3 regions of the Fictibacillus sp. NRS-1165 genome follow, and region 2 is predicted to be linked to each of the others. Evidence: predicted binding sites of a transcription regulator. Region 2 holds the regulator's gene; each other region holds the start of a gene.
The links. Region 2 encodes LexA, which represses DNA repair genes until DNA is damaged. Its sites were predicted from a motif close to CGAACATATGTTCG; they were not measured.
Positions count from the first base shown of each region.

Region 1: ABHN01_RS05285 (YolD-like family protein) is a predicted target of LexA. The motif match lies at 2,034-2,047, and genes of this name have one in related genera.
Region 3: uvrB (excinuclease ABC subunit UvrB) is a predicted target of LexA. The motif match lies at 2,219-2,232, and genes of this name have one in related genera.

Region 1 covers NZ_JBDPNU010000014.1:20,088-24,879, forward strand. Annotated here, with positions in the region: gene ABHN01_RS05275 (cell wall hydrolase) at 1-41, shown strand, start outside; gene ABHN01_RS05280 (S8 family serine peptidase) at 209-1,639, shown strand; gene ABHN01_RS05285 (YolD-like family protein) at 1,675-2,004, opposite strand; gene ABHN01_RS05290 (LytR family transcriptional regulator) at 2,264-3,205, shown strand; gene ABHN01_RS05295 (SH3 domain-containing protein) at 3,750-4,466, opposite strand; gene ABHN01_RS05300 (hypothetical protein) at 4,624-4,792, opposite strand, start outside.
Region 2 covers NZ_JBDPNU010000088.1:23,635-28,426, forward strand. Annotated here, with positions in the region: gene ABHN01_RS24235 (iron-sulfur cluster biosynthesis family protein) at 1-166, opposite strand, end outside; gene ABHN01_RS24240 (DUF896 domain-containing protein) at 272-511, opposite strand; gene ABHN01_RS24245 (YneB family resolvase-like protein) at 556-1,212, opposite strand; gene yneA (cell division suppressor protein YneA) at 1,220-1,498, opposite strand; gene lexA (transcriptional repressor LexA) at 1,652-2,272, shown strand; gene ABHN01_RS24260 (hypothetical protein) at 2,870-3,091, opposite strand; gene ABHN01_RS24265 (glyoxalase superfamily protein) at 3,236-3,430, opposite strand; gene ABHN01_RS24270 (YkvA family protein) at 3,412-3,789, opposite strand; gene ABHN01_RS24275 (hypothetical protein) at 4,185-4,403, opposite strand; gene ABHN01_RS24280 (hypothetical protein) at 4,585-4,734, shown strand.
Region 3 covers NZ_JBDPNU010000038.1:18,558-23,349, forward strand. Annotated here, with positions in the region: gene ABHN01_RS16845 (HAD-IA family hydrolase) at 1-269, shown strand, start outside; gene ABHN01_RS16850 (hypothetical protein) at 289-426, opposite strand; gene ABHN01_RS16855 (hypothetical protein) at 494-763, opposite strand; gene ABHN01_RS16860 (DUF2198 family protein) at 995-1,225, shown strand; gene ABHN01_RS16865 (sulfite exporter TauE/SafE family protein) at 1,237-2,109, opposite strand; gene uvrB (excinuclease ABC subunit UvrB) at 2,304-4,286, shown strand; gene uvrA (excinuclease ABC subunit UvrA) at 4,298-4,792, shown strand, end outside.

The DNA.
Region 1 (4,792 bases), on a different contig from region 2:
AAAGCGTCACCCGCATCGGCAATCATCTATTCGCTAAATAATTTTTGGTGCCAGGCACCCCGCTTTTGACATATGTCAAAGAGCGGTGCCTGGCACCACTTATTGTCGAAATAAAATTTTTTATTACAAAGTAATTCGACATAATATTCAGATATTTTCTGATAGATTAATATTTGCACTCTATTATTGATGAAAAGGGGAAAGTAATATGAAAAAAAAGCTTGCTGTACTTTCAATGTGTTCCGCCCTGTCATTCTCACTGTTTTCGAGTATTATTGCCCAGCCCGCCAGTGCTGAGGAGTCATCCTCACCTGTCCATTATCTTCTTACATATAAAGGGAAAGTCCCTTCTAACCTGTCTGCAGAAATCGAACAGGCAGGCGGCTCTGTGGAACGAGTCGTTGAGGAAATTGGCGTTGTAGAAGCCAAATCTGCCTCCCCAGATTTCCTTGCAAAAGTTAAAGCAGATACAAACATACAAGCTGCGGACAAAGAGTTGGAAGTCTATTTGGAGGACGATCCGAATCCTGCTGACGGACAGCCAATCACATCCATTCCGCAGCCTGACTGGAACAATCCGAACCAAAACTATCATGACCTTCAGTGGGATATCAAACGAGTCACTAACGATTTCAAATCCTATGGCATCAACAAAGGAAACCATGATACGGTCGTAGGGATCATCGATACTGGAATGGACTTTAATCACCCAGATCTAAAAGCGAATGCCGATCTTGCCGGCAGTAAAACATTTGTGCCTGGCACGAAGGATGCCTGGGACCAAAACGGACATGGAACACACGTAGCCGGTTCCATTGCCGGAAACGGTAAAGTATACGGCGTAGGCCCGAACTTAACCGTACGCTCGTACCGGGTTTTCGGTGCTACAGGCGGTGCACAGCAATCATGGATTACCGATGCGATCGTTTCTGCAGCGAACGATGGAGTTGAGGTCATCAACATGAGCCTTGGCGGATGGCGCTGGATGGCGAACAACCTTGGGGAAAAAGGCGATTCCGCTTCCATGGTGGCTTATCACCGTGCCATGCAGTATGCTGCGAAAAAAGGTGTGACGGTTGTCGTTTCTTCCGGCAATGACTCCCGCAACTTGAATGACATTCATGACATGCAAACTTACTGGAAGGAAACGTATGGATTGGATATTAAGGGGCCTTCCCGTGTGGCACCTGCCCAAGTTCCTGGAGTCGTAACCGTTTCATCTTCCAACAAGTGGTCTAATGACAAAATCGCGTTCTATTCCAACTACGGCAGCGTGATCGACGTGGCTGGACCTGGCGGTGACAACGGCCCGGCATACGATGCCCTGTATCGCCAAGATCCAAAAGGAGACTATCTTAATAAGCGTGACTTTATGTACCGTGCATTCTCAACTTGGCCAACCTACCTGGCACCGTATGTAACAGGACACTTAAAGGGTTATGCCCTTCTTCACGGTACTTCCATGGCTGCACCGAAAGTAGCCGGTATCGCAGCGGTCATCAAATCACAGCATCCTGAATATTCACCAGCTCAAGTTCAGGCGAAGTTGCGCCAGACAGCTGTCGATCTTGGAAATGTGGGACAAGATCCGCTATTCGGGTCTGGAGAAGCCAACATCTATAATGCATTAACGAAATAAAAGTAAAATAAAAGGATCCCTCCCAGGGGGTCCTTTTATCTTATTTTTACATCCACCAGATCAGCGATCTTCACTCGATGGACCTCATGGTGGAAATCGACGACGCGCAGCTCTTTTTTATACGGATCTACATAATGCACCTTCCCGATCAGCAAATGAAAGTCCCCACTTCCAAAAATGGTCATACACAGATCCAAATTTTCGGCCATCGCCTCGCAGATGGTTTGTTCCATCAGCTCGTATTGCTGCTCATCCAGTTCCGGTTTTGTCTTCTTTTTATGATCCCAGTCAAACTCCCTTAAGCCCTTCATATGCTCGGGCATAAACATCCCTTGCCATTTAATCTTTCCGCGGTCACGAAGCATATTCTTCACCTGCCTTATCCTATTATATGCGAATATACGTTCGGTTTACACTGAAAATAATTGACAAATGATGCGCGGGATTTGTATAAACATGTAAATTGAAGGAATCGTTCCCATTGTTGGTCTGCAACCGTCATAAGGAATGTGTAAATTTAAAAATATTTTCACCAAACCTGTCATTTTCTGTTATATTAAAAAAGATATTGAACGATTAATAAGATTATTAATGGCTTATGACTATAATGAAGAGGTTGATGAAATGGACAGACGTTCAGCGAAAAAGCAGCGCAGAAAAAAACGCAGAGGACTAAAGGTTATTCTCCTTATCCTCGGCGTATTATTGCTCATCGGAGCAGGCGGCTTCTACTATATTTATGGCTCGGTGAAAAACACGGCCAACAAAATGCATGATGATGCGGCGTGGGATGGTTCCTCTAAACGGAAGGGCGATCTTACTCCTTCAAAAGGCGACCCGCTCTCCATCCTGATTTTAGGCGTTGATGAGCGTCAAGGTGACCGCGGCCGATCCGATACGCTCATTCTAGTGACCGTCAACCCGAATACGAACAAAATGGTCATGACCAGCATCCCGCGTGATACCCGGACTGAAATCATCGGAAAAGGCCGGGAGGATAAAATCAACCATGCCTATGCCTTTGGCGGAACAAAAATGACCATCAAGACCGTTGAAAACTTCCTGGACGTGCCCGTCGATTATTTTGTAAAAGTAAATATGGAGAGCTTCAAAGGAATTGTGGATGCGCTTGGCGGTGTGACCGTAAACAACGAGCGCCTTGCCTTCAACTATGATGGCTATTCGTTCCCGAAAGGCGAGCTGAAGCTGTCCGGTAAAGAAGCGCTAGCGTACACCCGTATGAGAAAAGAAGATCCTGAAGGTGACTTCGGCCGTAATGAACGCCAGCGCCAGGTGATCAGCGCGATCGTTAATGAAGGTGCACAAATTTCTTCTGTTACGAAAATGGGCGACATCTTAAACGTAGTCGGCTCCAACGTAAAAACGAACATGACCTTCGACGAGATGAAAGACATTCAATCCAACTATAAAGGCGCGCGCAACAACGTAGAAAACATCGAGATAAAGGGCCAGGGCCAGCGGATCAGCGGCATCTACTATCTCATCGTGCCGGAAGACGAGAAAACCAAAATTCAAACCACTTTAAAAAAAGAACTGGAAATCTAATTTGAAAGCAGTGAACCTTGCGGGGGTCGCTGTTTTTTTGTGGCGTGATGTTTATGCAATGGCGGATTGCGAGCTTGGATGCCGGACGAGTAAAGTGCTGATGGCGGCTTACAATGAATGCGTCGCATCCCGTTGGATGGTGTCGTGTATAAACGGATTGAACATAAAATCGCCATTTCGGAACATAACACCCATAGATTTGAACATAAAAATCTGCGGTAGGTCTATTTTGCGTGCAAATCTGGCGTTTTAGCTCCAAAAATGGCTTTTCAGTAGTAAAAAGCCCTCTTGCGAAAGACTCCGATGTGAAATTTACTCAAAATCATTCATTTGTTCTAGAAAACGGCTGCGGCCTTTTTGAATAGTTTTCCTCAAAAAAGATCAGGCAGAGAGGACTGCCTGATCTTTTTATTATCGAAATCCCTACTTTTATTATTGAATGAAGCTTTTAGCCCATTCAGTTATGCGTTTACCAATTAATTACACTCGATTAGTTTAACGAAAGATCAACGAGGCCGCAAGCACGGATGCTTGCGGCTTTTCATCACCATTTATAATTGTAAATCTTCCAGGCGGCTTTCTCACTGGATTTTGAAAGATAAAGGGTTTGATGGTACGTGTACATATCATCTTTGTCATATTGATAGACTTTCAGGTACCATGCTCCGTCCTTCGTATAGTACGTGATGGAAGGCTTTTCAGGCGCCTCTTTCCCGCTCCAGTCAAATCCCCAGATCCGATACATCGGGAAGTCTGTCGCCAGCCACTCATACAGCTTGTTTCCCTTTTTGTCCTTCTTGTGTGAAGTCATGTCATATTTTATGAGATTGTCGATGTAGGCTGAAGTATAGCCGGGCGATTGCAGCTGATGAATCTGCTTTTTTGTATATGTCTTGTTGTTGGCGATCTTATCTTGAATGTTTATGGCTCTGTCTGTAATCGATTTGGCGTCTGTACGGGACATCGTATGGTAGAACCTTAGATATTTGGTCGCGACATAGCCGTTTTTCTTGTTGTATTTGATCTTGGCCCATCCGCTCTTCGTCTGGGAGTAGATGGTTAGCCTTGTATTGTCTTTATGCGACCCGATAATCTTGTACTGTGTTCCCGGCCCGCTTCTGACGTTCAGCTTTCCTGATGTAATATCAACATAGGCCGTTTTTGTGGATGAGGCTTGAGCGATTCGGGACGGAAAAAGAGAAGTGACGAGCCCGATGGCCAGCAACACAATGACTACGAGTTTCAGAAAGCCCTTTTTCATGCCGAGTTTTTCCTCCCTTACGGATTTTCGTGGACATGCCGTACCGTTCCATCTTATGTCTCATGACTGTTGTTTATGTAAAAAAATAGAAACAATAACTAGCTTTTACATACCCTTTTTTTCGGTGTTGTAGTCCAAAAAAAAAACGACGATTTCATCATTCGCCGTTCTGCGTTTTTACGATTTGGCTGACTCTGTTTTGCATGGAAGCGATCACCGTTTTCTTGTATTGGACCGCGAGCAGGAGGACTTTCATCTGCTGTGCCCGTGACAGGTTTTGAAAACGGGGTTCCTTTGTTAAAAATGCCCGGACGATCTTCCAGCTT
Region 2 (4,792 bases):
CCTGTATTCGATCCCCATCTCCAGGCTGTGCAGGGCTGATTCCCAAGGCGTATCCTCCATTGCTTGCACTGCCGGCGTACCGTGCGTATAACCGGAGTGCCTCACCCTCATTTAAGTCGATTTCACTATATAATCTGATAACAGAATCCGTTATTGAAAAGGCCAATTTGTTCTCCCCTTTCATCGTTGTTATATAACAGTATATACGATATTCAGAATTTTGCAACAACAAAAGAGCCTGATTTCATATTACAGAAATCAGGCTCTTCTCTTAATGTTTGATATTATTCTGGCTTTTTTTGCTTTCTTTCAGCTTTTGCGGGGTCACATCATTGCCTTCAGGGTCAATAATTTTAAGTGAGTGCAATCTATTTTGAAAAGAAGATCTGACGTTTTTCAGATACTCCTCCCTTAGTTGCTTTTGTTCTTGGGCTTCTTCTGTAGACAAACCTTCTAGCTTTGACTTTTTAGCAAGAAAATTTATACGTTGCAGTTTATCTGGTGTAAGCATGGAGCACCTCTCCTTTTTCTTCGATATGCCTATCGTAACGAATATTAAGTAGAGTTTCCAGTCGGAGCACTTTCTAAATACTCCTTATACCTTCTGTGAACGGTTGCTTTCGATGCTTCATAACCGAACCCCTTTAATGTTACAGCAATTTCGGAAAATGTAAGATCCATATGTCTGAGACGTATGATTTCTTCAATCGGAAGCTGTTTCCGTTCTCTTCCCCCATGATGGATATTCTTTAAGTTATGTTGCGGTTTATAGCCTCTCTGAACGGCCTTTTTCATCCCTCTTTTAATTTTCAAATTATGAAGCTTGCGCTGATATTCTTCTACGACAGCTACGATTTCAAGCACCATGGATTCTGCTTCAGAGAGCTGGTATTCCCCCTGGCTGCTGTATGTATATACCTTAATGTTTCTTTTTTGAAGTTCATGAAGGAGTACGATTTTAGCGTTCCCTCTGCCCAAGCGGGTATCATCGGTTATGAGGAGAACGTCAAATTCTTCAGCCTGCGCCCGCTCGATCATCTCAAAGAGACCCTCTCTCTCTAAGCTGTATCCGCTTTCTCTTTCCTTGATGACTGACACAATTTCAAATCCATGCCTTACTGCAAGTTGTCTCAATTCCTCTTCCTGTCGGGATAAGGAGGCAGTCTGCTCCTCGTTATCCGTGCTTACTCTGCAATAAATGATCGATCTCAATTTTATTTCACCTGTCTTTATCTGCTTTGATCGGTATCGTTAATTTCTGGCCAGGAGTGATCGTCCCTGCCTGAATCGCATTGTTCTTTTCAACCCACTCTACAAATTCCCAATTTGAGCCTTTGCTCTTGGTGTATTCCTCTGCAATCTCCCATAGTGAATCTCCTTTTTCCACTGTGATCTCCATATATTCTTTGGATCCTTCTGCATGTGATTGATAAGCGAACATAATAAACCCTGCTGCAACAATAGATATTAGTATAAATACTGGTGAAAATCCCTTCAACATAAATCCCCCTTACGAATGTGTGTTCTTATTAATTGTTATTATAATAGGAACACCTGTTCTTTACAAGAGTTTTTTTCGAACTTATGTTTGTATATCTTGTTCCTGCATGCTATACTTTTTTCAAGAGTATTCAGTGAATGAGGTGTAATCATGACAAAACTTTCCAGAAGGCAGATTGATATACTGGAATTTATTAAAGAAGAAGTGAATGCAAAGGGTTATCCCCCATCAGTACGGGAAATCGGAGAAGCGGTTGGACTGGCATCCAGCTCCACTGTCCACGGCCATCTATCCAGGCTTGAAAAAAAAGGGCTCATCAGGCGAGACCCTACCAAACCGAGAGCGATTGAAGTACTAGGCCTCGACTCCGAACAGATCATAACGAAAACGCGTTCCGTGAATGTACCGATCATCGGTAAAGTTACCGCAGGTTCCCCGATAACAGCCATTGAAAATGTGGATGAGTATTTTTCATTGCCCGAACATGTAGTTGGCGACGATAATGTTTTTATGTTAACTGTCGAAGGAGACAGTATGATCGAAGCCGGTATCTATGACCGGGACCTCGTCGTCGTCAAACAGCAGCCCACTGCTGAAAACGGTGACATTATCGTAGCGATGACGGAAGAAAACGAAGCCACCGTTAAACGGTTCTTTAAAGAAAAAGATCACATCCGCCTTCAACCGGAGAATTCAGCGCTTGCTCCGATTCTGCTTCCAAACGTCACCATCCTGGGAAAAGTAATTGGAGTCTACCGTACCCTTCAATAAGAAACAAATTAAGCACCACGGGCGATCTCGCCTGCGGTGCTCATTTTGTTCACCCGTTTTCTTTTCACTTACCGTTCCGGTTACATCTAAAGGGCAGCTAAGAACAAGGGCAGCTAAGAACCAGACCTTTCGGAAATACTTTGAGCTTATTGCTAACAAAAACCTCCAAAATATAGATGGTGCTCTATCATCTCTCTATTCTCTCGCAAGGGGCTATGTTCACTAGAAAAAAGTAAGATTATTGCGATTCTCGGAAGTGCCAGCGGTTTTGATCCGCTCACTTATCGACTTCTCCGCAAGTCCATACCCGTCCATAGTCTGCCTGCGGTGACCTATAAGCGTCAGATTCTGCAAGGGCATAAGTTGGACTACCTGCTAATAGTCCAGTCATTATGCCTCTTTTACGAAAGAGGCTCCAACATTCTTGCCATCCGGCCAATCATTTGGTGAATGGGAGAATTGGTTGGAGATCCTGTGATTGGTACCGCCATGTTAATCGAAAAAAAACCATTTTAATTAAAGAATCGCGCCGAGCCGTTAAAGAAGGAATCATTATCGCTCTCCAGGCTTCACTGTCAGAAACCATGTTCTATACGATTACCTTCGGATGAAAAGCAGCACATTTGAACTTTCAAAAACAATCCGAAAATTATTTCTTAGAAGACAACTTTCGGCATGAACGACATCTTCCCCTCTTCGCAGAAACTCCCTGCATGGCCCTGCACTTCCGATGACCGCAAAATCAACAATTCGAAATCGTCTTGTTGTTGAAGCGCTCTCGAACACAATAACGACTACATCCCTTGTTCGAGGTGACAATAGTTTACCTCCTTGTAGATAGTTGATACTCTATAGGATGCAATGACCAATCGATGCGCAATGGACAAAGATGGAGTTTAATCAATTTTTGTCCTGTTCCCTCTTTCCCAAGGCAAATATTCATCAAGTCTTACACAGTACTCACTATTTTTGGATGCTCTCAAAAAACACTATACGATTTCCGAATGGGTCATTCATGCACCGCTCTTGAGTGTTCCATGGCGTAGTTTGGATTCCAGGACGAGCATACTTGTATTTCTTCGCAAGCAGATGAGAATGTAATAACCTGATATTTTCGACTTCGATTCTGAGTGCAGCTGTTAAATAGTTATAGTCAATTTAAAAACAATACACAAGATTAGCGCTAGCCAGATCATGATGATGAGAATAGCAACAAACCAATTTTCAGGTCTGTTATCTTCGTTAAAATCTTTTGCTTTAATTTCACATTCGTTAAGGACATCTTCGGGAATCATCTTTAAGGCTAACATTATTCCCAACGGTACTATAATTACATCATCTAAATAACCTAAAACCGGAATAAAATCAGGTATTAAATCAATCGGACTGAATGCATAAGCTACTACACATGCAGTAAATACTTTAGCATACCAAGGTACTCTATTATCCCTGCAGGCCAAATATAGAGTTAATAATTGTTGTTTTAGCTTTCTTGCCCAAGCCTTTATTGTCTTCATTTGCCCTCCTTATAAAATCGACAGGCGGGATTTGATAAGAATTTCATCTAATTTAAAATGTACTTTATGTAGATTGTCAGGCTGGAATTCGTCTGATGAATCTTCATCTCACCGGTTATCAAAAGAGTTGTTTGAAATGGCGGTCAGTGGGCTAATCCCACGAATGACTGGATTACTAAAACTAAATATATCATACAATGGGATGAACTGCTTCAGCTGCAATATTTTAATCGGCAGCTTAGTTTATCAATTCATTTAACAAATTTATAAGTGGATAAATAAAAAAAGAAGGCCTGAAGCATTTAACTGCTGCCAGGCCTTTTTTTATGCTATAGAAGAAAAAGGACATTTAAATATACCCAAACGCTCTAAAAAGCAATTAGAAAGCAAGTTACTTATACCTCATTTTCTCTTTGCTGTTCAGTAGAGAAAGATGCCGTTTCACCCTCATTGCCCGGTTCTTTTTGAAAACCCTTATCGAGCTGACCGGCATTTTCAATATCTCCCGAAGCCCGGTATCCTGCTACTTCCTCATTGCTGGTTGTTCCATATAGACCCATGCCACCGAGCTGTGCTCGTACGTTTTCCTCAATTTTATCTTTTTTATCAGCCATTTTGTTCACCTCCGCTTGTTGTTAATGTAACCAACAATTAGTAAGGTATGTAAGAAATAATAAGGTTTCGGCTCAAATTATGATCCCTTTTCATGCACTGATTAGAATACAAATGAAACCACTTTATTGAAGTATAGTTTTATTTTTTTTTGTAACTATATTAAATGGAGGTGGTTTAAAAATGGAAAAAAATGGAGATTCTCCAAATACAATCAAATATAGTATATGGAATACACGGACGGATGAAAATCAACCTGGAAATAAAGAAAAGTATACTGAGTCAATGGACAGATCTAACCTAGAATCAAAAACAGCAGACAATCAAGAATAACAATCACGCCCGCTCGTGGGACGTACTGTTGAATAAGCCGATCTTGTTTAAGCAATGT
Region 3 (4,792 bases), on a different contig from region 2:
ACAGGCTGAGTCCCATGGAAGAGGTCATTTGCTCGAACCGGCTGTTCGGAAAGGACCGCCATATTAAAAGCTATCTGAAAAGAACCGGTCTGGGAAAGGAAGAAGTGATCTACGTGGGTGATGAAGCCAGGGATATTGCCGCTTGCCGTAAATGCGGCATTAAAATCATCTGGGTCAGCTGGGGTTATGATGCAAGAGAGGCCGCTGAAAAAGAAAAACCGGATTTCATGGTGTATGAGCCTAAAGATATTTTAAAGGTCATACACTGAGCACATGATAAACCCTGCGTTAAGGACGCAGGGTTTTGACTTGCTGTTTTCGCTTCTTATAAGGCAGAGCTAAAAATGGCAGCTTTCGTTTATTGCCTTTATAGTGGATAATTTCAAGCAGCTGGTTTAATGCTTTCATTTGGTCAGGTTCATTCATGATATGGGCGCCTCCTCCTCTTCATATCAATCTATGAAACAGCAGAGGCAATATGCTTCTTTTTTCTCTAGGCTAAATATTCCTGATGAGTGACAGTGTTCAGTAAAATGTACTGTCCTTCGATTACAGCCGAGTAAAGCTTAGCCTCGCTTTCCAAAACACCAATCCTGACCAGCTTCTGCTGGATGTTCTTTTCGGAGGGCGGCACCTTGCTTGTCTCGTAAGGTCCTACGACCAACATATGCTTTGTGTCCATTCCGTCTTTTTTCAATAGTTTCAGCCGATTTAACAATTTCTTTTCAGAAGGGTATATGCCGATAACCCTGCGCGTATTCATGGACAAACCTCCTCAATAATTGTAAAAATTTAAGTGAATATTCTGTAAATTCCCGAAATAGTTACCCTTTAAAACCTATTTCATAAAATTTTCATAGAGCTGCAGTTTTTGCATGGCAGGGAGGTATTGTTTAGTACGATCGTCTGCAGGCTTTAAACAGGGCGCTTGAGCTGTTTCAATGTGTTATAGTAAAAATGAGAAAGTATTTGAATAGATAGGGGTAGGCTTGTTATGGTTGAGGTGTTAATGGCAGCGCTTTTGCCGATTGTTTTACAGCTTATTTTTAACCGGGTGCTCTTTTCAAAGTATCTGCCTGTGTTCATCACGCTGCTTATTATGCTGTTTGCGTTTGATGGACAAAATCAGCCGTTTTATCTTCAGGCAACAGGATTATGTTCTCTGATGATCGGATATTGGCTTGGGTTGAACATATATAAGAAACAAGCGCGCAAAATGAAATAAAAGCGTTCGCCTCAAGAAGGGGCGGACGCTTTTTTTCGCCAATAGCGAGCGGAATCCTTTAAAAATAAGAAAAGCAGTATCATAATATAGACCGAAACAACGCCGAGGCCGATGCGGCCGAAATGTAAAAGCTGAAGAAATACGGAAACGATCGTTGCGGCGTAAATTCCGCCGAGATATGTTTCCATTTGGTGATTTTGATAGAGCGCGGTAAGCCTCGCTCCCAGCTGGGCGCCGATCAATGCGCCAATAATTAATAATAGGCCCATGTGATAGTTGAGCGTGACCGACTGTGCGTAGGTGAGAAAACCGGCTGCAACAATAGCAAAAACACTCACGAGGCTCGTTCCTACGGCTTTTCTCGGCTGCAGCTTCAATACAGAAATCATCAGAGGCACCATGACAAAGCCGCCGCCGACCCCGAGGGTGGCAGAAAGGAACCCGCCGGTAAACCCGATCAGCAGGGCCTTCGGGATGGAAAAAGCACTTTCCGCTGGTGCTGCCGCTGGCTTTGTTCCTTTCTTTTTCCTGAGCAGCTGAACAGCAAAGTATCCCATAAGTATGATATATAAGGCTGGTATAACAATTTTATCCCAATGGTTTTCGCTAAGCCACATGACAACAGGGTGTGCTGCCTGTGTGGCAAGCACTCCAGACAAACCAAGGGTAATGGCTGTTTTCCAATAGATATTTTTCATGCGAAGATGGGCAAATACCCCTGAAACACTGGTCCCGATCGAATACATGAGACTGGTCGCAATTGCAGTGACCGGCTCATAGCCAAAAAGTATCAGCACAGGGGTCAAGATAAAGCCTCCCCCAAGTCCGAAAAAACCGGAAATAATTCCAACCGCAAGCCCCAGAAGAACATAAAGCAATTCCAAGATGCATTCTCCTTTAGACGTTCTGTCCAACATTCAAAGTGTACACCAAGCGGAGAGGGATGAAAATATATTTCACATGATAAATTCGTTATTTCCAACATTTAACGCGCGAATATTTGTTCGTAAAAATTAGAGTTTTGCAGGTCAGCTGTGTTATAATCTTATTAGCAAAATTTAGGAACGGAGGTTGTGAAATGAGTGAGTCTTTTCAGCTTGTATCTTCTTACGAACCTCAGGGAGATCAGCCTGAAGCGATCCGGAAGCTGGTTCAGGGGATCAAAGAGAAGAAGCAAAAAATGACACTGCTTGGCGCTACAGGTACAGGTAAGACATTTACGGTTTCAAATGTCATAAAAGAGGTGAATAAACCAACGCTGGTTATCGCCCATAACAAAACATTGGCAGGGCAGCTGTACAGTGAGTTTAAAGAATTCTTTCCGAATAACGCGGTTGAATACTTTGTGAGCTACTATGATTACTATCAGCCGGAAGCTTACATCCCGCAGTCCGATACGTTCATCGAGAAGGACGCGAGCATCAACGACGAAATTGATAAGCTCAGACACAGTGCCACCTCCTCGCTTTTTGAACGGAAGGACGTTATCATCGTATCCAGCGTTTCATGCATTTATGGCCTCGGTTCGCCGGAGGAGTACAAGAGTATGGTCATTTCCTTGCGCACAGGCATGGAAAGAGACAGGGACCAGCTTCTGCGTGATCTGGTGGATATTCAGTACAACCGCAACGACATTAACTTCACACGCGGTACCTTCCGTGTACGCGGAGACGTAGTGGAAATCTTCCCCGCATCCCGTGATGAACGCTGCCTGCGGGTAGAGTTCTTTGGAGACGAGATCGACCGGATTACAGAGGTGGACGCCCTGACAGGAGAAATTGTCGGGGAGCGGAAGCATGTCGCGATCTTCCCGGCATCCCACTTTGTTACCCGTGAAGAAAAAATGAAACTGGCGATCCAGCGGATTGAAGCAGAGCTGGAGGAGCGGCTGAAGGAGCTTAATGATGCAGGAAAGCTTCTGGAGGCACAGCGGCTTGAACAGCGGACCCGCTATGATATAGAAATGATGAGTGAGATGGGATTCTGCTCAGGCATCGAAAACTATTCCCTGCACCTGACGCTTCGCCCGATCGGATCCACACCGTATACACTGCTTGATTATTTTCCAGATGATTCTATGATCGTCATCGATGAGTCCCATGTTACCCTGCCTCAGATCCGCGGTATGTATAACGGTGACCAGGCCAGAAAGAATGTGCTTGTAGAGCACGGCTTCCGTCTGCCGTCAGCCAAAGACAACCGTCCGCTGACGTTTGATGAATTTGAAGGAAAAGACAAGTTCCAGCATATTTATGTTTCTGCGACTCCAGGCCCTTATGAGGCGGAGCACGCACCAGAACCGATCCAGCAGATCATCCGTCCGACAGGATTGCTGGATCCGACCATTGAAGTGAGGAAGAGCAAAGGCCAGATTGATGATCTTCTTGGAGAGATTAACGATCGTGTGGCGAAAAATGAACGGGTGCTCGTCACTACCCTTACGAAAAAAATGTCTGAGGATTTGACAGATTATCTGCAGGAAATGGGTATAAAGGTAAGATACCTCCATTCTGAAATCAAAACATTGGAGCGGATCCAGATCATCAGGGACCTCAGGCTCGGTGTGTTTGATGTGCTGGTAGGGATTAACCTTTTAAGAGAAGGATTGGATATTCCGGAGGTGTCACTGGTTACCATTCTGGATGCCGACAAGGAAGGATTCCTTCGTTCGGAAAGGTCACTCATCCAGACGATCGGCCGTGCAGCGCGTAACAGCAATGGCCACGTTATCATGTATGCAGACCATATTACGAAGTCCATGGAGATCGCCATCGGCGAAACACAGAGGCGCCGCAACGTCCAATTGAAGTATAACGAGGAACACGGGATCACGCCGCAAACGATTAAAAAAGCAGTGCACGATGTCATCCGCGCCACAAAGGCGGCTGAGGAAGCGGAAGAATATACATCTAAAGCACCTAAACAAAAAATGAGCAAAAAAGACCGCGAAGCATTTATCGAGCGTCTGGAAGTGGAAATGAAGGACGCAGCACGAAATCTGCAGTTCGAGCGGGCCGCAGAGCTTCGTGATATGATACTTGAGCTTAAGGCTGAAGGGTAAGGTGATTGTTGTTGTCTACCAACCAGAACATTATAGTAAAGGGTGCACGCGCCCATAATTTAAAGAATATAGATATTACGATTCCAAGGGATAAACTGGTCGTTCTGACCGGTTTATCCGGGTCAGGAAAATCCTCGCTGGCGTTTGATACGATCTATGCAGAAGGGCAGAGGCGCTATGTTGAGTCGTTATCTGCTTATGCCAGGCAGTTTCTGGGCCAGATGGATAAGCCCGATGTCGACTCTATCGAAGGACTGTCTCCTGCCATCTCGATCGACCAGAAAACGACCAGCCGGAACCCGCGTTCAACAGTAGGGACTGTAACAGAAATTTATGACTATCTCCGTCTCCTCTTCGCACGCATTGGCCGGCCGGTCTGCCCGAATCACGGCATTGAGATTACATCGCAGACGATTGAACAGATGGTCGACCGTATTCTCGAGTACCCTGAACGGACGAAGCTGCAGATTCTTGCGCCCGTTGTTTCAGGCCGCAAGGGTGAACAC